Regions from separate parts of the Streptomyces castrisilvae genome, predicted to be linked through region 2. Evidence: riboswitches for the same ligand, from Rfam matches in the RefSeq annotation. Region 2 holds a riboswitch; each other region holds the start of a gene.

Region 1 (4,965 bases), 2.9 Mb from region 2:
ATCAGCTGGTCCTGAACCTGGCCCGCCCGGACGTGCGGGCGTATCTGTGGGAGCGGCTGGACGCGCTGCTGTCCACCACGCCGGTCGACTATGTGAAGTGGGACTTCAACCGCTGCTTCTCGGACGCGGGCTGGCCGGGCGCGGACTACCCGCAGCGGCTCTGGACCGAGCACGTGGACGGCCTGTACGCGCTGATCGACCGGCTGCGCGCCGCCCACCCCGCAGTCGCCTTCGAGTCCTGCTCGGGCGGGGGCGGCCGCGTCGACCTGGGCATCCTCTCCCGTACGGACCAGGTCTGGACGTCGGACAACACCGACCCGCTGGACCGCCTCGCCATCCAGGAGGGCTTCGGGCAGATCCATCCCGCCCGGGTGATGGCGGCCTGGGTCACGGACAGCCCGAACCTCCAGCTGAACGGCCGCTTCTCCTCGCTGCGCTTCCGGTTCGTGAGCGCCATGGCCGGGGTGCTGGGGATCGGCGGCGACCTCACCGAGTGGAGCGGGGCCGAGCTGGACGAGGCGCGCGGGTGGGTGGAGCTGTACAAGGAGATCCGCCCGGTCGTGCAGCTGGGGGAGCTGTACCGGCTGCGCGCGCCGGACAGCGGACTCGGCGCCGTGCAGTACGTGCGGGGCGCGGACACCGTCGTACTGATGTGGCTCCATGCCCAGCGGTACGGGGAGGAGCCGCCGGCCCTGCGGCTGCGCGGTCTCGATCCGGAGGCCACGTACACCTGCCTGGACACGGGGGCCGCGCACCACGGTTCGGTGCTGCTGCACCACGGCTTGCGCACCGGGCTGAGCGGGGACCTGGACGCGCGGGTGCTGCGGCTGCGGCGTGGGTGACGGCTACGGCATGTCCGTAATGTGGCGTTTTGCCGAACATGCCCCGGTTGCAAGGGAGATGATCACCCGCTCGTGAGCGGGATCATATCCGTGACGGTGTGTGGTGGCGGTGCGGTGGGGTAGTCCGTATGCCGCGCGGAAAGCCAAGATCCGTAATCCACGGAGTGTGACCGGAATTCCGCGCCGAATTTCCGGTGCCGAATCCCGGGCGGAACCCGTGGCTTGTTTCCGCCGTCCCGGCTCGCTTACGTTCCATGTCAATCCGGATGGAACGCCCAATCCTGCCGCCGTCCGGAATTCGCACCCACTCACCGTGTGGCAGGAGCGGGGGAACCAGGTAAGCCGCCGACCGGGAGAACCGGCCGGCTAGGGGTGAAGCCGCGCCAGCCGCGGCCGGGCATCTCCAGCCCGAACCCGACAGCTCACCTCGCAGGCGCCGGAGAGGAAACCCTTCATGCCCATTTCGGGTAAGCACCGTCGTCCCAAGTCCAGCACCATCGCCCGTGGTGTCGTCGCCGCGAGCGCCGGCGGAGCCGTCATCGCTCTTCCGCTGCTCGGCGCCACCGGTGCCAACGCCGCGGAGCAGGCCGCCCCGGCCACCTCGAAGTCGGCCGCCGCGCACAGCACCCCGGCCAAGTCCGCGAAGAGCGCCGGCACCACCACCTACTCCGTCGTCTCCGGCGACTACCTGTCGAAGATCGCGGCCGAGCACAAGCTCAAGGGCGGCTGGCACAAGCTGTACCAGGACAACCGCGACGTCGTCGGCGAGAACCCGAGCCTGATCTTCCCGGGCATGAAGCTGACGCTCGGCGCCAAGTCGGCCGCGACCGCCTCCACCACCCCGTCGAAGGCCCCCGCCCGGACGGAGGCGAAGGCCGCCCCGAAGACCGAGGCCAAGACGACCGGCACGAAGACCACCACGGCCTCCGAATCCTCCTCCGGCGCCTCCGCGTCCCAGGAGGCCCAGGCCCCGGCCGCCCAGGACAACGCCTCCGGTTACGTCCACCCGGTCCCCGGCAACCACACCACCGCCTACCGCGCCTCCGGCGCCAGCTGGTCCAGCGGCAGCCACACCGGCATCGACTTCCCCGTCGCCACCGGCACCAGCGTGAAGGCCATCACCTCCGGCACCGTCGTCACCGCCGGCTGGGGCGGCGCCTACGGCAACGAGGTCGTCATCAAGCACGCCGACGGCCACTACTCGCAGTACGGCCACATGTCCTCGCTCTCCGTCTCGGCGGGCCAGACCGTGACCGCGGGCCAGCAGATCGGCCTCTCCGGCTCCACCGGCAACGCCACCGGCCCGCACCTCCACTTCGAGGTCCGCACCGGCCCGGCGTACGGCTCGGACATCGACCCGATCGCCTACCTGGCGTCGCACGGGATCAACGTCTGATCCAGCAGGACCGGCCCGCTGAACCGGGCCGCGGCAGGACAGAGAGGGGCGGTGCGCGGCGGCGCACCGCCCCTCTGCTTATTCCCCCTTTACCGAAACCTGACCGGGTGGTTTATCTCACCACCCGTCAACCCCTTATTACGGTCGCGTAGGTCACATTAAGGGGTGCAGGATATGCGCTTGTGGCAGACGATTCGAGAAACATCCAACAGGGCGTCATCAACCGACAGGGCGCCATCGGGTCGTACGCGGCGATTGGCGACAGTTTCACCGAGGGAGTCGGCGACCCCGGCCCGGACGGAACGTTCGTCGGCTGGGCCGACCGGCTCGCGGTCCTTCTCGCGGACCGGCTCCCGGAACCCGGCACGGCAGCGGACGCCGAGGTCTCACCCGTTCCCGCGCACGGGGATTTCCGGTACGCCAATCTCGCCGTACGAGGACGCCTCCTCGACCAGATAGTCGAGGAGCAGGTGCCCCGCGCCAAGGAACTCGCCCCCGATCTGGTGAGCTTCTGCGCCGGCGGCAACGACATCATCCGGCCCGGCACCGACCCCGACGACGTGGCCGAACGCTTCGAGCGCGCGGTCGCCGACCTGACCGGCTCGGTCGGCACCGTCATGATCACCACCGGCTTCGACACCCGTGGCGTGCCCGTGCTGCGCCATCTGCGCGGCAAGATCGCCACCTACACCGCCCACGTACGGGCCATCGCCGACCGCTACGACTGCCCGGTGCTCGACCTGTGGTCGCTGCGCTCCGTGCAGGACCGGCGCGCCTGGGACGGCGACCGGCTGCATCTGTCGCCCGAGGGGCACACCCGGGTCGCGCTGCGCGCCGCCCAGGTCCTCGGACTCGACGTGCCGGCCGACCCGGACCAGGAATGGCCGCCGCAGCCCCCGCGCGGCACCCTGGAGGTCCGGCGCGACGACATCCACTGGGCGCGCGAATACCTCGTCCCGTGGATCGGACGACGGCTGCGCGGCGAGTCCTCCGGGGACCACGTCGAGCCGAAGCGGCCGGACCTGCTGCCGCTCTGACAGAACCGTCGCTGTCCTCAGCCGCCCGCCGCGGCGGCCGGGGACAGCGGCAGCGCGGCCGGTACGCGCTCCAGCACCCCGCCCGCGAAGACGTCGTACAGCGGCAGCGTCTCCAGATGCACATAGCCGATGTGGCAGTCGCAGACGGCGAGCGGGCAGGCCCTCGGCCCCAGCGCCCGGCGGTAGCTGCCGTCGTACAGATTGCCCAGCTCGGCCCGGACGAAGTGGCAGCGGCGCACCGTCCCGTTCCCGTCCACCGAGATCACCGACTCACCGGTCCGGCAGGGCAGCCCCGCCGAGCGGTGCGGATGACGGCTGTACGGGAACAGCGGGTCGATCGCCGTCCACCGGCCGGCCTCCTCGTCCGTGTAGGTGTGTCCCTCGGCGGCGTTCACCCAGAGATAGACCTCGTCCGCCAGGGCCGCGCGCAGCCGCCGCGCCTCACCGAGATGGGCCTCCAGCCCCACCACCCCGACGCTGTGGCGCACCCCGAGGTCCCGCAGCTCCGCGCACCGGGCGAGGAAACGCTCGTACGGTGTCTGCCCCGGGTGGTACGTGCACCACAGCGCGATCCGCTCACGGGCCGCCGCGGGCGCCTCGGCCAGCCACCGTGTCCGCCCGCCGAGGTTCGTCTGGATCGCGACCCGGCGCACCTGCGGCAGCCCGGCCAGCTCCACGATCGCCCGGCGGTACCAGGAGCGCACCAGCCCCTCGCCCCACGGCGTGAACAGCACCGAGATCCGGTCCCCGGTCTGCTCCGCCACCCACGCCGTGAACCGCTCCAGCGCCGCCCGGTCGGCCCGCAACTGCTCCCGGCTGTCGCGCCGCTTGGCGAACGGGCAGTACGGGCAGTCGTAGTCGCACGAGGCGAGCGGGCCCCGGTAGAGAATCGTCAGGTCCACGGATGACTCACTTCAGCTCGTACGCGGCCATCGCGGCCCGCACGGCGGGGGAGAAGAGCTCGGGGCCCAGCGCGTCGGAGTACGCGAGCCCCTCGGACGACAGCCGCAGCAGCCCCTCGGCCGGCGCCGCCGCGTCCAGCCAGCCCCGGGCCTCGAACCGGGCCAGCTCCGCGGGGAAGTCCTCGTACGGGGAGGTGCCGAACCGCTCGCGGTAGCCGGACAGGGGCATGCCATCGGCCTGGAGCACCGACTGGAGGAGATGACGGCGGCGCGCCTCGTCCCCGTCGGTGTACCGCCCGACCTCGGCGCGCGAGAAGTCGGCGGTGGCCGTGTAGGCGTCGATGATCCCGCGCACCTCGCCCATCCGCACCGCGTAGTCGAAGGAGTAGTGCAGGCGCGAGGTGTAGGAGCGGGCGCCGCAGCCCAGGCCGATCATGCCGTCGGTCTGGCAGGCGTGGTCGTCGGGGCCGTCCGTGCGCGGGGCGTCGGCGCGACGGAACATCCGCATCGACACCTGCTCGTAGCCCCGGGCGAGAAGGTGGTCGCGGCCGGCCCGGTAGAGGCGCAGGCGCTGCTCGTCCCAGGCCGGGTCGGCCGCACCGGCGGAGAGCCGGTCCAGTGGGGTCAGCGGACGCACGTACAGCGGGTAGAGATACAGCTCCTCGGGCCGCCAGCGCAGCGCCGTGTCCAGCGAGGTGCGCCAGCTCCGCTCGGTCTGGCCGTCGATGCCGTAGATCAGGTCGATGTTGAGGACGGGTATGGAGGTGTCCCGGATCAGGCCGAGGGCG
Region 2 (4,965 bases):
CTCGTGGGGGTGGTGTTCGACTTCTTCACCCCGCCCGCCTTCACCGCCGTCCCGATGTTCGCGGCCGCCCCGCTGCTCGCCGCACCCTTCTTCGGCCTGGGCGCGACCATCCGGATCGGGGCCGCCGCGATGGTCGCCATGGTGGCCATGCGGCTGTACAGGGGGGCGCTGCCGGGTGTGGTCCCGTTCATCGAACTGCTCACCGTCTTCACGGTCTTCGTCCAGGCGTGCGTGATCAACCGGGTCGTCCAGCGGAGCAACGAGCGGCTGGCCTCCGCCCGGGTCATCGCGGAGACCGCCATGCGGGCGGTGCTGCCGACGCCGGCCGAGCGGATCGGCGGGCTGCACGTGGCCGCGCGGTACGAGGCGGCGCAGGCGGACGAGTTCGTCGGGGGTGACCTGTTCTCGGCGACCGACACCCCGTACGGCGTGCGGCTGGTGCTCGGGGACGTACGCGGGAAGGGGCTGGACGCGGTGGCCGCGGTGGCGGTGGTCATCGGGGCGTTCCGGGAAGCGGCCGAGCAGGAGAAGTCGCTGGAGGGGGTGGCGCAGCGGCTGGAGCGCGCGCTGGAGCGGGAGTCGACCCGGGACAGCGGCTTCGACACGTTCGAGGAGTTCGTCACCGCCGTGGTCGCGGAGATTCCGCCGGGTGCGCAACGGGTGCGGATCGTGAACCGAGGCCACCCCGAACCGCTGCTGCTGAGTCAGGACGGGGCGGTGGAGACGCTGACGCCTTCGGAGCCCGCGCTGCCGCTGGGCATGGGTCTGGTGGTGCGGCCGGACCGGGCGGACGAGTGGGAGCTGCCGGACGGGGGGACGCTCCTGTTCTACACGGACGGGCTGTCCGAGGCCCGTGACGCCGAGGGTGTCTTCTACGACCCGGTGGAGCGGCTGCGCGGACGGCTCTTCCCCGAGCCCGAGGAGCTGCTCTCCGCGCTCAGCGACGACGTGAGGCTGCATACGGGGGGCAAGGCGACCGACGACATGGCGCTGCTCGCGGTCCTGCGGCCGGCGAAGGGGCAGCCCGACCGGCGCAGGACGGTCAAGATCATCAAACGGGATGCCACCCTCCGTGACTGAAGGGCGTCGCTCCGCATAACATTTGACACACCGTCAGAAATTGGACGATGCCCGGATGGCAAGCAACTCGCCCGCTTCCACCCGGTTGTGTCCCGTAAAGTCCAGGCCAAGGACGTGAACGATCAGCGGGAACAGCTTGGAATCGGGCCCGCCTGTCTATTAACGTTCGATAACGCAGCGCGGTTGTCCCAGCCGCCGTCAGTGGCGGCACCGTGCGCGAGCGCCGAATTCCGCAAGGGAACCGGGGAACCACCTACATGGGGTGAATCGGGCATCTCTGTCTTCGTAAGAGGCGGAGGAGCCCGTAGGAGACCTTCCTGCTCCGAACCCGTCAGCTAACCCGGTAGGCGAGAAGGAAGGAAAGGAGTGCGCCCGCGTGGCGTCCAACAAGCCTGCCCCCGAATCCCCTTCCAGGTTCGTGCCCGAGTACGGCCCCGGCTTCGCCCCGGTCCCCGGCACCGCGTACGTCCCGGAGCAGGGAAGCGGCTACGCGACCGATCCGGGCAACGGCTTTGCCGGCGGCACCGTCTTTGCCGACGGCACCGGCCCGGACTTCGGCACTGGCCCCGACTTCGGCACCGGGCCCGACTTCGGCACCGGCTTCCGCGCGGACGCGGGTGACGCCGGTTCCGACCGGACCTGGGAGGAATGGAACCCCACCGAGGAGTCCGTCCGCCCCGTCCGAGGCAAGCACCGCGTCGCCAAGCAGCGCAATGGTCTGGCCCGTAGCTCCACCGTCCTCGGCGTCGGTGTCATCGCGGCCGTCGGCGCGGGTGGCATGGCCACTGCGCAGAGCAAACCGCCGGTCTCCATCTCTCTTCCCGATTCCATCGCGGACAATCTCCCCGACGCCAAGTCCCTCCCCGGCGTGGGCGCGTTGTTCTCCGGTGAGGCCGAGGCCGACACCCCGGCCACCGCGACCGCCGCCGCCCCGCTGACGACCGCCGGCATCACCACCGCCGAGGCCGAGCAGGGCACCACGGACGCCGGTGAGGCGCTGCGCGCCCGCATCCTCCAGCAGGCCGAGCAGCAGCAGGGCGCCGCCGACGCCGAGGCCAAGGCGGCCGAGGAGAAGGCCGCGGCGGAGAAGGCCGCCGCCGAGGCGAAGAAGCAGCAGGACGAGGCCGAGGCCAAGGCAGCCGCCGAGAAGAAGAAGGCGGAGGAGGAGGCGAAGAAGAAGGCCGAGGCCCTGCGCCTGGCCAAGCTCGCCGCCAGCTACGCCATCCCGACCTCCTCGTACACGATCACCTCGACGTTCGGCGAAGCCGGTTCGATGTGGTCCTCCGGTTACCACACGGGCCTCGACTTCGCGGCGCCGACCGGTACCCCGATCAAGGCCATCCACACCGGCACCATCAAGTCGGCCGGCTGGTCCGGCGCCTACGGCTACCGCACGGTGCTGGAGCTGGACGACGGTACGGAGCTGTGGTTCTGCCACCAGTCCTCGATCGGCGTCACCGTCGGCCAGAAGGTCACCACCGGCGACACCATCGGACGCGTCGGCGCGACCGGCAATGTCACCGGCCCGCACCTCCACCTGGAGGTCCACACCCCGGACGGCACCGGCATCGACCCGATGGCCTGGCTCCGCGCCCGTGGCCTGACCGTCTGACACCCCTTCCGCTCCGGCGCGCCCCCTCGCGTTCACACGCGCCGCGGCGCGCCCCCGCACGGCCGCTCCGCGGCCACCGAACCCCGGCAGTCCTGGCGCTCACCCCCCGACGTCAGGGCTGCCGGTCTGCTGTGGTGCGGTGTACGGCGGCTGCGCGTACGGCTGGTAGGCGTACGGCTGTTGGCCGTGGGCGCCGGGGCCGTACGGCTGCGCCGGGTACGCGTAGGGGCCGGGGCCGTACGGGCCGGTGGGCCCGCGCGCTCCGTACCACGGGTAAGGGCCCGGCGGCGGGGCGGCGCGGCGGGCGCGCACGCGCTGCGTGACCTGGGCGGCGTAGGCCAGGGCGGGGCCCGCGACATCCCGGCGCTGCCACAGGTGGTGCAGCAGCTCCAGCTCGCGCGCGGCGAAGTCCGGGTCCGCCGTGCCCCGGCGGACCTGCCGGCGCAGGAAGGCCAGGGACGTCGCGAACGCCTCGTACTCGGCGACCGTCCGCGCCGCCGCCCTGCCGCGCTCCCTGGCCGCGGCCGGTGCGGACGAGGCGGCGTGCGCCGGGTGGTGGCCGCCGTACGGGCGGACCGCTACCTCGTACCGTCGCCGCGCCGCGTTCCTCGCCAGGGCGCGGGCCCGCATCGAGGCGAGGGTGAGAGGTTCGGCGGGCGCCAGCCAGCCGGCCTCCGCGTACACCGGGAGCTCGACGGCGAGCGTGCGCAGCTCGTTGCGGCGCGACCGGACGGCCAGCCAGGTCACCAGGCCGAAGACCGGGACCATGAAGGCCCCGTACACGACGTAGAAGCCGTACCGGCCGAAGGTCGGCGAGCCGTTCCACAGGGAGTGCATGCCCATCGCGAGGAGCAGGCCGAGCAGCGGCGCCGCGACGCGCCTGAACCGCCGGTGCGGCGGGCTGCTCGCGGCGATCCCGAGCCCTATGCCGGTCAGCACGGTGAAGAGCGGATGCGCGAACGGCGTCATCACCGCCCGGACGAGGAAGGTCATCACGGTCACCGCCGCGAAGCCGGAGCCCAGCTGCTGGTCCTCGCCGAAGGCGTTGCCCAGATAGAGGATGTTCTCGGTGAAGGCGAACCCCGTCGCGGTGAAACCGGCGGCGACGACGCCGCTGACGATCCCGGTGAACTGCCGCCCGCGGAAGAGGAAGAGCAGCAGGACGGCCGCCGCCTTGGCGCTCTCCTCGACCACGGGGGCTATGACCGTGGCGCCCAGGGTGTCCGCATTGCCCGGGTCGGCGGTGGCGATCCACCGGGTCGCGAAGGAGTTGGCGATGATCGCGACGAGCGCCGCCGCGCACGCGCCCCACGCGAAGGCGAACAGCAGGTTGCGCCACGGCCCCGGGTCGACCCGGTCCAGCCAGCGGAAGGCCGTCATCAGCACCGGGACCGGCAGCACGGCCAGGCCCAGACCGACGAGGAACCCCTCGGTCCCCGTCTCGTCGCGCACCAGGGCCAGGATCACCACCCCGCAGAGCGCCAGCAGCGTGAAGACGGCGACCACGCGGAACGTACGGCTCCGCCACACCACGCCGACGCGGCGCGGCCGGTATCGCCACTGGCTCCGCTCCGGAACGGCGGCCAGGACCTCGCCGACCCGCCGCTCCCCGAGCACCGGGACGGCCGGCTGCTCCTGCCGTTGTCGCTGAACAGACCCGTCGGACACCCCATGACCCTAACGAGCGGCACTGACAACGGCCATGGCGCGGGGCGCGGCCCCCAGGGGCGAGCCGGGCCGGTCAGCGGCGGGCGAAGAGCAGGTCGTGCACCACATGGCCCTTGTCCAGGCCCTGCCCCTCGAACCGGGTCAGCGGCCGGAACGCGGGGCGCGGGGCGTAACCGCCGTCGGCCGCGGTGTTCTCGAAGCGGGGGTGCGCGGTCAGCACATCGAGCATCTGCTCGGCATACGGCTCCCAGTCGGTCGCGCAGTGCACGATCGCCCCGGGCTTCAGCCGCCCCGCCACCAGGTCCAGGAACTCCGGCTGGATCAGCCGCCGCTTGTGGTGGCGGGTCTTGGGCCACGGGTCGGGGAAGTACACCCGCAGCCCGTCCAGCGAGTCCGGCTCCAGCATTTCGCGGAGCAGGATGATCGCGTCCCCGTTGGCGACCCGGATGTTGGACGACCCGTTCCGGTCGGCGAGACCGAGCAGGTTGCCCTGGCCGGGCGTGTGGACGTCGACGGCGAGGATGCCGGTGGCCGGGTCGTCGGCCGCCATCCGCGCGGTGGCCTCACCCATGCCGAAGCCGATCTCCAGGACCACCGGGAGCCCG
Region 3 (4,965 bases), 1.8 Mb from region 2:
CGGACGGCTCGGCGACGCAGGCTCCGGCGTGTCTGCGGGTGACCACGAAGCCCTCGGACTCCAGGGTGCGCAGCGCTTCCCGTACGGGGACGCGGGAAACCCCGTAACGCCGCGCGAGCACCTCCTCGGTGAGCCGGCCGCCGCGTTCGAAGACACCGGAGACGATGTCGTCACGGATTGCCGTGCATACCGAATGCGCTGGAACACGCATGTCCGAACCTCCGCCTCAATCCCCGCGAACAGCGGCCGATCGACACCTCTGCCGCGACTCTATTGCAATGCGCCCACATTTCCGATGCCGGGCGGGAATTCATGAATATCTTTTGGTCACGGGCGGGTCCGGGCACGGCGAAGGCCCCGGCACGGTGCCGGGGCCTTCGCCGTGGAGTCGGGCGGGCGGTCAGACGGTGACGCCGTGGGCGCGCAGGTAGGCGACCGGGTCCATGTCGGAGCCGTACGAGGGGGTGGTGCGGGCCTCGAAGTGGAGGTGCGGGCCGGTGGAGTTCCCGGTGGAGCCGGAGAGCCCGATCCGCTGCCCGGCACCGACGCTCTGGCCGACGGCGACGCCGATCGAGGAGAGGTGGCCGTACTGGGTGTACGTGCCGTCCGTCATCCGGAGCACGATGTTGTTGCCGTACGCCCCGCCCCAGCCGGCCTCGACGACCGTACCGGCGCCGACGGCGACGACGGAGCTGCCGGAGGCGGCGTGGAAGTCGATGCCGGAGTGGCTGCCGGAGGACCACAGCGAGCCGCTGGACTTGTAGCCGGTGGTCACGTAGGAGCCGGCGACGGGGAGCTGGTAGGACGTGCCCGGGGTGGCGCGGGCGGAGGAGCGGGCCGCGCGGGACGTGCTCTCGCGCGCCTCCTCGGCACGGGCGGCCGCCTCGGCCTTCGCCTTGGCCCTGGCGGCCTTCTCCGCGGCCTTCTTCTTCGCCTCGGCCTTCTTCTTCGCCTCGGCCTTCTTCTTCGCCTCCGCCTCGGCGGCGGCCTTCTTCTGGGCGACGTCGGCCTGGTGCTGCTGCGCGGCGGCCTGTGCGTCGATCCGGTCGGCGAGGGTGTTCTCGATGGACATGATCTGGGCGAGACCGGTCTCGTCGGCGGCGGGGGCCGGGGAGGCCCCGGCGGCGAGAGCCGGGGAGGCCAGGGAGCCGATGACGCCGGTGGCGGCGAGCGTCGCGACGCCGACGGCCTTGGCGCCGGTACGCGTCAGACGGCCCGGGGCACGGTGCTTCCCGGTGGCACGGGTGAACGCCATGGGGTGGCTGGTCCTTTCCTTCCTTCTCGCCTACCGGGTTAGCTGACGGGTTCGGAGCAGGAAGGTCTCCTACGGATGCCCCGGCCTCGCGGGAGGCGGAAGCGTCCGATTCACCCCAGGGACTGCGTGGGTCCCCGGCTCCCCTGGCTCGCGCCTGACGGGGACTCGGCGATGACTGCCCGGTACGCCGCGGATGCGGCATACGAGTGGCGGACAGCCGGGCCGACGCTAGGCGGCCGCGCTTCCCGTCACCAAACGGACGGGAGGTTTTGTAGCGCATCCCACAGGGTTGATTCATTACCTATGAGACAAAGAGTCATGAATCAGACATAAAAGGAGGCTCCGGCGGCAACGACACGCCGGAGCCTCTCCGTTGCCCGCGCGGCGGGCGGAGTGTGAGCGGTCAGCCGCTGACGACCGTCACCTCTCCGATCCCGAGGGCCCTGACCGGCTCCTCGATGCGCGAGGCGTCACCGACCAGGACCGTGACCAGCCGGTCCACCGGGAAGGCGCTGACCACGGCCGCGGTCGCCTCGACGGTGCCGGTCTCGGCGAGGCGGGCGTACAGCGTCGCCTGGTAGTCGTCCGGAAGGTGCTGTTCCACCTGGTCGGCGAGGGTGCTCGCGACGGAGGCCGCCGTCTCGAACTTCAGCGGGGCGACGCCCACGAGGTTCTGCACGGCGGTCTCGCGCTCGGCGTCCGTCAGACCCTCGGCGGCCAGCGTCCGCAGGACCTTCCAGAGGTCGTCCAGCGCCGGTCCGGTGGACTCGGTGTCCACGGAGCCGCTGATGGCGAGCATCGCCGCGCCCGTCGCGCCCGAGGCGGAGTCCACCGCGCCGGAGCGCAGCACCTGGGCGAAGGCCCGTACGCCGTAGGTGTAGCCCTTCTCCTCGCGCAGCACCCGGTCGAGCCGGGAGGTGAGCGTGCCGCCCAGGCAGTACGTGCCGAGCACCTGGGCGGGCCACACGCTGTCGTGGCGGTCGGCGCCGATGCGGCCGATGAGCAGTTGCGTCTGCACCGCGCCGGGGCGGTCCACGATCACCACCCGGCCAGTGTCATCGGCCGTGATCGGCGGGAAGGGGCGGGCCCGGCCGGCGTTCCCCGACCAGTCGCCGAGGGTGTCGGCGAGCAGCGCGTCCAGATCGATGCCGGTCAGGTCGCCGACCACGACGGCGGTCGCGGTGGACGGGCGGATGTGCGCGTCGTAGAAGGCGCGCACGGCCGCGGCGTCGATCCGCGCCACGGTCTCCTCGGTGCCCAGACGGGGCCGCGACATGCGGGCCGAGGCCGGGAAGAGCTCCTTGGAGAGCTGCTTGGCCGCGCGGCGGGCCGGATTCGCCTGCTCGTGCGGGATCTCGTCCAGGCGGTTGCGCACGAGGCGCTCGACCTCGCTGTCGCTGAACGCCGGCGCCCGCAGCGCCTCGGCGACCAGCCCGAGCGCCTTGGCCAGCCGGGAGGCCGGGACCTCCAGGGAGACCCGGACACCGGGATGGTCGGCGTGGGCGTCGAGCGTGGCGCCGCACCGCTCCAGCTCGGCGGCGAACTCCTCGGCGCTCTGCTTGTCGGTGCCCTCGGACAGGGCGCGCGACATGATCGTGGCCACGCCGTCCAGGCCCTCGGGCTCGGTGTCCAGCGGGGCGTCGAGGAAGATCTCGACGGCGACGACCTGCTGGCCGGGGCGGTGGCAGCGCAGCACGGTGAGCCCGTTGGGCAGGGAGCCGCGCTCGGGGGCGGGGAAGGCCCAGGGGCGGGCCGCGCCGGGGGCGGGCCGGGGGTGGTACTGCATCGAAACTTCAGTCGCGGCAGCGTCGGTCACTGGTCCGCCCCTTCGTGCGCGTCGGTGTCGGTGGCGGCGGCCTCCGCCTCTTCGGCGGTCTCGGGCTCGACCGGTTCGTAGACCAGCACCGCCCGGTTGTCGGGGCGCAGCTGGGCGCGGGCGGCCGCCTTGACCTCGTCCGCCGTGACGTCGAGCACCCGGTTGACCGCGGTCAGCGCGAGCTGCGGGTCGCCGAACAGCACGGCGTAGCGGCACAGTTCGTCGGCGCGGCCCGCGACCGTGCCGAGCCGGTCCAGCCACTCGCGCTCCAACTGGGCCTGGGCGCGTTCCATTTCCTCGGGTGTGGGGCCTTCCTCGGCGAACCGGGCCAGCTCCTCGTCGACCGCGGACTCGATCCCGGCCACCTCCACACCGCCGGACGTCTTGACGTCCAGCCAGCCCAGCGAGGGCGCGCCCGCGAGCCGGAGCAGCCCGAATCCGGCGGCCACGGCCGTACGGTCACGCCGGACCAGGCGGTTGTGCAGCCGGGAGGACTCGCCGCCGCCCAGCACGGTCAGCGCGAGATCCGCGGCGTCGCACTCGCGGGTGCCGTCGTGGGGCAGCCGGTAGGCGGCCATCAGGGCGCGCGCCGGAACCTCCTCGCGGACCTCCTCGCGCAGCTGGCCGCCCATGATCGGGGGCAGCGCGCCGTCGCGCGGCGGCTGCTTGCCGTCGTGGGACGGGATGGAGCCGAAGTACTTCTCGATCCAGGCGAGGGTCTGCTCGGAGTCGATGTCACCGACGACGGACAGCACCGCGTTGTTCGGCGCGTAGTACGTACGGAAGAACGTGCGCGCGTCCTCCAGGGTCGCCGCGTCCAGGTCGGCCATCGAGCCGATCGGGGTGTGGTGGTACGGGTGGCCCTCGGGGTAGGCGAGAGCCGTGAGCCGCTCGAACGCGGTGCCGTACGGGACGTTGTCGTAGCGCTGGCGGCGCTCGTTCTTGACGACGTCGCGCTGGTTCTCCATGGACTCGTCGTCGAGCGCGGCGAGCAGCGAGCCCATCCGGTCGGCTTCGAGCCACAGGGCCAGCTCCAGCTGGTGCGTGGGCATCGTCTCGAAGTAGTTGGTCCGCTCGAAGCTGGTGGTCCCGTTGAGCGAGCCGCCGGCGCCCTGCACCAGCTCGAAGTGCCCGTTCCCCTTGACCTGGCCGGACCCCTGGAACATCAGGTGCTCGAAGAGGTGCGCGAGACCGGTGCGCCCCTTGACCTCGTGGCGCGAGCCGACGTCGTACCAGAGGCACACCGCCGCGACCGGGGTCAGATGGTCCTCGGAGAGCACCACGCGCAGGCCGTTGGCCAGACGGTGCTCGGTCGCTGTCAAGCCGCCGGAGCCGGCCTGGGCTGTGGCCGTGTGACCCATGGGCATGTACGTCCCTTCGATCGCGCTACTGGTTGTCGATGTGGATGAAGATGTGGGTGAAGATGTGGGTGAAGCCGCTTCGCGAGCTGGTTCCGCGAGGTTGATTCGAGACACAGCCACTGTATGCAAGCGAACAGAAACCTGGCGAAGTTCCCCTCACGGTGAAAGTTCACGAGAAGGTGCGGACGGGCGGTCTCCGGCCCCCTCGGAACGTACGGAGAACACCCTTTGGGACGGGTCGAGGTCAGGGTTGTCAGTGGCGCGGTCCACAATGGTGCGCGTCAGAACCTGAGGGAACCTGAGGTTGCCCGCACAGAATCCGTGAAGGAGTCGCAGCAGCGATGGCCCGCCGCAGCACGAAGACCCCGCCGCCGGTCGACTTCGAGGAGAAGATCCTCGACATCGACGTCGTCGACGAAATGCAGGGCTCCTTCCTCGAGTACGCGTACTCGGTGATCTACTCACGGGCCCTGCCGGACGCCCGTGACGGCATGAAGCCGGTGCACCGCCGCATCGTCTACCAGATGAACGAG
Region 4 (4,965 bases), 3.5 Mb from region 2:
AAACCACCTGTCGTTCTCCGACCACTTCCTGATGCCCTCGATCATCAAGCGGCGCATCACCTTCCTCGCCAAGGCGGAGTACTTCACCGGTCCCGGGGTGAAGGGCCGGCTGACCGCCGCGTTCTTCCGCAGCGCCGGGCAGATCCCCGTGGACCGCTCGGGCAAGGAGGCGGGGCAGGCCGCGATCCGCGAGGGGCTCGGGGTCCTGGGCCGGGGAGAGCTGCTGGGCATCTATCCGGAGGGGACCCGCTCGCACGACGGCCGGCTCTACAAGGGCAAGGTGGGGGTCGCGGTGATGGCCATCCGCGCCCAGGTGCCGGTGGTGCCGTGCGCCATGGTCGGCACCTTCGAGATCCAGCCGCCCGGCAAGGTCCTCCCCCGCATCAAGCAGGTCACCATCCGCTTCGGCGAACCGCTGGACTTCTCCCGCTACGCGGGCCTGGAGAACCAGAAGACGGCGGTCCGCGCGGTGACCGACGAGATCATGTACGCGATCCTCGGCCTCTCCGGTCAGGAGTACGTCGACGAGTACGCGGCCAAGGTGAAGGAAGCCGCCCAGGCGCGGCAGCCGGGCAGGTTCCCGAAACTGCGACGCTGAGGGCGGATTCGCGATCGGTGAACCTTCCTGGCCGGGGCCTTGGAACCGATCTAGCTTCGCTGCATGAGCAGAGGACAGGCATGGGTACTGGGAGCGGCGGGACAGATCGGGCGGGCCACTGTGCGCTCGCTCGTCGCGGACGGCTGGGAGGTGACGGCGGTCTCGCGCGGCGGGGGCCGTGACCAGGAGTGGGGCGGAGAGGTCCGGACGGTGGCGCTGGACCGCGACGAGGACGGCACGCTCGCGGCGGCGCTGGGGCCGGGCTGTGACGTCCTGGTCGACATGGTGGCGTACGGGCGGCAGCACGCCCGGCAGCTGACCGGGCTCGCGGACCGGATCGGTTCGGCGGTGGTCGTCTCCAGCGGCGCGGTGTACGAGGACGGGCAGGGCCGCAGTTTCGACACCCTGGCGGAGCCGGACGGATCGCCCCGCTACCCGGTGCCGATCCCCGAGTCGCAGCCCACCGTCGCACCGGGCGAGGACACGTACGCGACCCGCAAGATCCGTCTGGAGCGCGATCTCCTCGCTGCGGGCGGCACACTGCCCGTCACACTGCTGCGGGCCGGCGCGGTCCACGGCCCGCACTGCCGCTCGCCGCGCGAGCTGTACTTCGTCAAGCGGGCGCTGGACGGCCGGACCCGTCGCGTGCTGGCGTACGAAGGCAAGTCACGCTTCCATCCCGTGCACGCGGCCAACGTCGCCGAGCTGATCCGGCTGGCCGCCCTCAGGCCCGGCTCCCGGGTGCTGAACGCCGCGGATCCGCAGGCCCCGACGGTCGCGGAGATCGGCGAGGCCGTGGACGCGGTGCTGGGCCGGAGCACGGAGACGGTGCTCATGCCGGGCGCCCCCTCGGACGAAGGCGTCGGCTCGACGCCCTGGAGCGTGCCGCTCCCCATCGTCTACGACATGACGGCCGCCGAGCGGGAGCTCGGGTACCGGCCGGTGACGGGGTACGCCGAGTCGCTGCCGGAGACCGTCGCGTGGATCACCGCGCAGCTGGCGGGGCGTGACTGGCAGGACGCCTATCCCGCGATGGTCCGGTCGTACGGCACGGGTCTTTTCGACTACACGGCGGAGGACGCCTGGCTGCGGGAGCACGACCGGGCGGTCTGAGCCGGCCCGTCGGCGGGCGGCGCGGTGGGGCGCCGTCCGCCGGGGCGCGACGCTGCGGCGTCAGGCGTCCGGCCCGTGGTGCCCGCGGTGTTCGGCGGCGATACCGAAGCGGTGCCGTTCGCCGGGAGCGGACGCGGTGGAGCCGCACCCTCGACCCGTACTCCAAGCTGCTGGGCGAGCGCATCGTCTTCCTCGGCACCGCGCTGGACGACACGGCGGCCAACGACCTGGTGGCGCAGTTGATGTACCTGGAGCACGACGCGCCCGACCGGCCCGTCTCGCTGTACATCAACTCGCCGGGCGGCTCGTTCGGTGCGATGACCGCGCTCTACGACACGGTGGCCTTCCTCAGCTGCGAGGTGGAGACCTTCTGCCTCGGCCGGGCGGGCGCCGGCGCGGCCGTGCTGCTCGCCGCGGGCGCCCCGGGGCGGCGGCACATCCTGCCCGGCGCCCAGGTGGTGGTGAGCCGGCCGGGACTGGCCGAACCCGTCCGGGGCCAGCCGTCCAACCTGGAGATCGAGGCGCGGGAACTGGCCCGGATGCGCGAGACGATGGCCGGCATGCTGGCCCGTCATACGGGGCACAGCGCCGAACAGGTCGTCCGGGACACCGAGCGCGATCTCATCCTCGACGCGGAGGGCGCGCGAGCCTACGGCCTGGTCGACCACATCGTGCACAGCCGCGTCCCGGTGCCGCCGCACACCGAGCGGTGAACCGGCGATGCCCTCACCGGAGTTCTCCCCGCTGCCTGCCCTGACGCGGGCCGAGTGCGAGTTCATCGACCACTATCTGCACGTCATCGACCAGATGGGCCGGATCAATCCGGCGCGGAACGACGACACCTACGCGGCCCTGCGCGCCGCGCAGGCGCTGGCCTCGCACGCGGCGGCCCAGCGTGACGCGCTCGCTCTGATGCACCGGCGCGGTGAAACCCGCATCCACACCACCACGTTGACGAGGGCGCTGCGGGCGCTGGACGGGGAGCGGCGGGCGGCGCGGGTGATCCTGCCACCCGGCCCGCCGAGTTGACACGCCCGACGGGCGAACCGATTTTCCTCGCTCGTTCGGCGTAGGCATTGACTCGCGCGAGCGACCGCTCGACTTGCGTTTTCGTGATGCACGGGGGCCGGGATCTTTCGCGACACCGCTGGTACGGCGACGGCCGGGAGGGGCTCGCGGACCGGTTGAAGCCCGTCTGTCCACCTGAACGGGCGATCCGTGAGGATCTTCACTTATGGCCGTTTCACCTCGGAAATCCGGCACTCGGTGAGTCAAGATCCCTGGGACGACAAGCCCCCGCCACCGCGGCGGGGCGGTCCGGGCGGACGCCGAGTCCTGCCGCCGTCCGGATGCCTGGTCGACAGGAGTGGATCGGCAGGAGTGGAGGACCCGAGCACTACGGGACGACCGGTTTTCCGGAGGTCCCTCGGGGTGAAGCCGCCTTGTGCGGCCGGGCGACTTCGCCAGCCCGAACCCGACAGGTCATCCTTCACAGGCGGCTGACGAAGGGTTGCGCATGAGTGCGCAGGTTCATGTCCCGTCTCTGCTCGTCCGGGCCACTACGGCCTCGGCCATGACGCTCGCCGCCGTCGGCGGCACGCTGTTCGTCCCCGGCGCCGCCCCCGAGGCCCAGGCCGCCGGTCATTCGATGAAGGCCCTGAACATCGCCGCGTCGAAGAAGGGGGCGCCCTACCGGTGGGGCGCCACCGGCCCCAGCCGCTTCGACTGTTCGGGGCTGACGCTGTACTCGTTCAAGAAGGCCGGCAAGCAACTCCCCCGCACGGCCCAGCAGCAGTACAACAAGACCCGCCACATCTCCGCCTCCCAGCGGCAGCGCGGCGACCTGGTCTTCTTCCATTCCGGCAGCGGTGTCTACCACGTGGGGATCTACGCCGGCAGCGGCAAGATCTGGCACTCGCCGAAGACCGGCGCCGTGGTCCGCCTGGAGAAGATCTGGACCAAGAGCGTCTACTACGGCCGGGTCGGCTGACGCCCGGCCCCGGCCGGGCGCGTGGGCGCTTCGGACGTCAGGGCTGGACGGGGACGTGCCAGGGGAGCGCGACCCAGACGGTCTTGCCGCCGTCGGGCGCGGGCGTGACGGACAGCCGGCCGCCGTACTCCTTGGCGAGGGAGCGGATGATGACCAGGCCGCGTCCGTTGTCCTGCTGGACCGCTGCGGGCAGCCGCTGGGGCCGGCGCGGATGGCTGTCCGTCACGCCGAGGCGCAGCTGTTCCTCGCGCTCCAGCCGCAGGTCCACGGTGAACGTGGGTGAAAGACCGAACGTGTGCAGGACGGCGTTGGTGGCGAGCTCCGAGACAATGAGCCGTACGGTCTCGGCCGTCTCCGCGCCCTCGGGCAGGCCCCATTCGGCCAGGACCCGGCCCACGTACCTGCGGGCCTCGGCGACCGAGGCCGGCTCGCTCGGCAGAGTGACACGTGCCTCTTGATGGTCTGCCATGGCGAGCCGTCCCTTTCCCACCTGTTCCGGGCCGGCGAGCGGTCCGGTTGTACTTGGCGCCAGATTGCCATCGATGCTGCCCCCTGCGACGGCGATCCACCAAGATATGCATATATCTGTCGCTCAAACCGGTGAACTCTCCCCACTCGGACCCGCGCGGGCGCCACACTGTCCCCTCGGCAGGCAGCGGGAGGGAGCCATCAGATGCAGCACGGTCCTGCGGTGCGGCGCCGCAAGCTCGGGGAGGAGCTGCGGAGTCTGCGCCACGCGTCGGGTCTCACGAGCCGGGAGGCCGCGGGACTGCTCGGCTGGCACCAGTCGAAGGTGAGCCGCATCGAGACAGGCGTCAGCGGGGTGCGGCCCGAGGACGTGCAACGGCTGCTGGACGCGTACGGCATGCAGGACCCCAAGCTGCGCGAAGTGCTGGGCGCGCTCGCCGGTTCGGCGGGCGGGGGCGGCGCCGGCTGGTGGCACGCGTACCGTGGTCTCATCCCCCCGCAGTACCGCGACTTCATCAGCCTGGAGTCACAGGCGCGCACGGCCCGCACGCTGGAGACCTCGGTGGTGCCCGGTCTGCTGCAGACGGCCGACTACGCCCGCGCGGTGACCCGGGCCTCCCTCGACGGGCTTCCGACCGGCCAGGTGGACTCGCTAGTGGAGGTACGGCTGACCCGGCAGGGAGTGCTGCGCAGCGATCCGCCGCTACGGCTGAGCGCGGTGCTCGACGAGGCGGTGCTGCGCCGGGAGGTGGGAGGCCGGCGAGTGATGCGCGAGCAGTTGCGCCATCTCGCACGG

Evidence for each region. Region 2 has a riboswitch for cyclic di-AMP ahead of P8A18_RS18050 (M23 family metallopeptidase). Riboswitches for the same ligand answer to the same signal wherever they lie in the genome.
Region 1: another riboswitch for cyclic di-AMP. It lies ahead of P8A18_RS30580 (M23 family metallopeptidase); the one in region 2 lies ahead of P8A18_RS18050 (M23 family metallopeptidase).
Region 3: another riboswitch for cyclic di-AMP. It lies ahead of P8A18_RS26240 (M23 family metallopeptidase); the one in region 2 lies ahead of P8A18_RS18050 (M23 family metallopeptidase).
Region 4: another riboswitch for cyclic di-AMP. It lies ahead of P8A18_RS02860 (C40 family peptidase); the one in region 2 lies ahead of P8A18_RS18050 (M23 family metallopeptidase).

The regions. Positions count from the first base shown of each region.
Region 1 is NZ_CP120997.1:7,073,459-7,078,423, forward strand. Features, by position in the region: gene P8A18_RS30575 (alpha-galactosidase) at 1-842, shown strand, start outside; cyclic di-AMP (ydaO/yuaA leader) riboswitch at 1,134-1,293, shown strand; gene P8A18_RS30580 (M23 family metallopeptidase) at 1,297-2,238, shown strand; gene P8A18_RS30585 (SGNH/GDSL hydrolase family protein) at 2,421-3,275, shown strand; gene P8A18_RS30590 (STM4011 family radical SAM protein) at 3,293-4,177, opposite strand; gene P8A18_RS30595 (STM4012 family radical SAM protein) at 4,185-4,965, opposite strand, start outside.
Region 2 is NZ_CP120997.1:4,199,553-4,204,517, forward strand. Features, by position in the region: gene P8A18_RS18045 (PP2C family protein-serine/threonine phosphatase) at 1-1,080, shown strand, start outside; cyclic di-AMP (ydaO/yuaA leader) riboswitch at 1,292-1,445, shown strand; gene P8A18_RS18050 (M23 family metallopeptidase) at 1,457-2,692, shown strand; gene P8A18_RS18055 (PrsW family intramembrane metalloprotease) at 2,792-4,360, opposite strand; gene trmB (tRNA (guanosine(46)-N7)-methyltransferase TrmB) at 4,434-4,965, opposite strand, start outside.
Region 3 is NZ_CP120997.1:6,017,216-6,022,180, reverse strand. Features, by position in the region: gene P8A18_RS26245 (GntR family transcriptional regulator) at 1-211, opposite strand, end outside; gene P8A18_RS26240 (M23 family metallopeptidase) at 401-1,255, opposite strand; cyclic di-AMP (ydaO/yuaA leader) riboswitch at 1,269-1,436, opposite strand; gene P8A18_RS26235 (M16 family metallopeptidase) at 1,659-3,041, opposite strand; gene P8A18_RS26230 (M16 family metallopeptidase) at 3,068-4,438, opposite strand; gene P8A18_RS26225 (DNA gyrase/topoisomerase IV subunit A) at 4,774-4,965, shown strand, end outside.
Region 4 is NZ_CP120997.1:738,954-743,918, forward strand. Features, by position in the region: gene P8A18_RS02840 (lysophospholipid acyltransferase family protein) at 1-598, shown strand, start outside; gene P8A18_RS02845 (NAD-dependent epimerase/dehydratase family protein) at 662-1,711, shown strand; partial or broken gene P8A18_RS02850 (ATP-dependent Clp protease proteolytic subunit) at 1,852-2,424, shown strand; gene P8A18_RS02855 (hypothetical protein) at 2,432-2,740, shown strand; cyclic di-AMP (ydaO/yuaA leader) riboswitch at 3,052-3,224, shown strand; gene P8A18_RS02860 (C40 family peptidase) at 3,228-3,701, shown strand; gene P8A18_RS02865 (ATP-binding protein) at 3,739-4,170, opposite strand; gene P8A18_RS02870 (helix-turn-helix domain-containing protein) at 4,375-4,965, shown strand, end outside.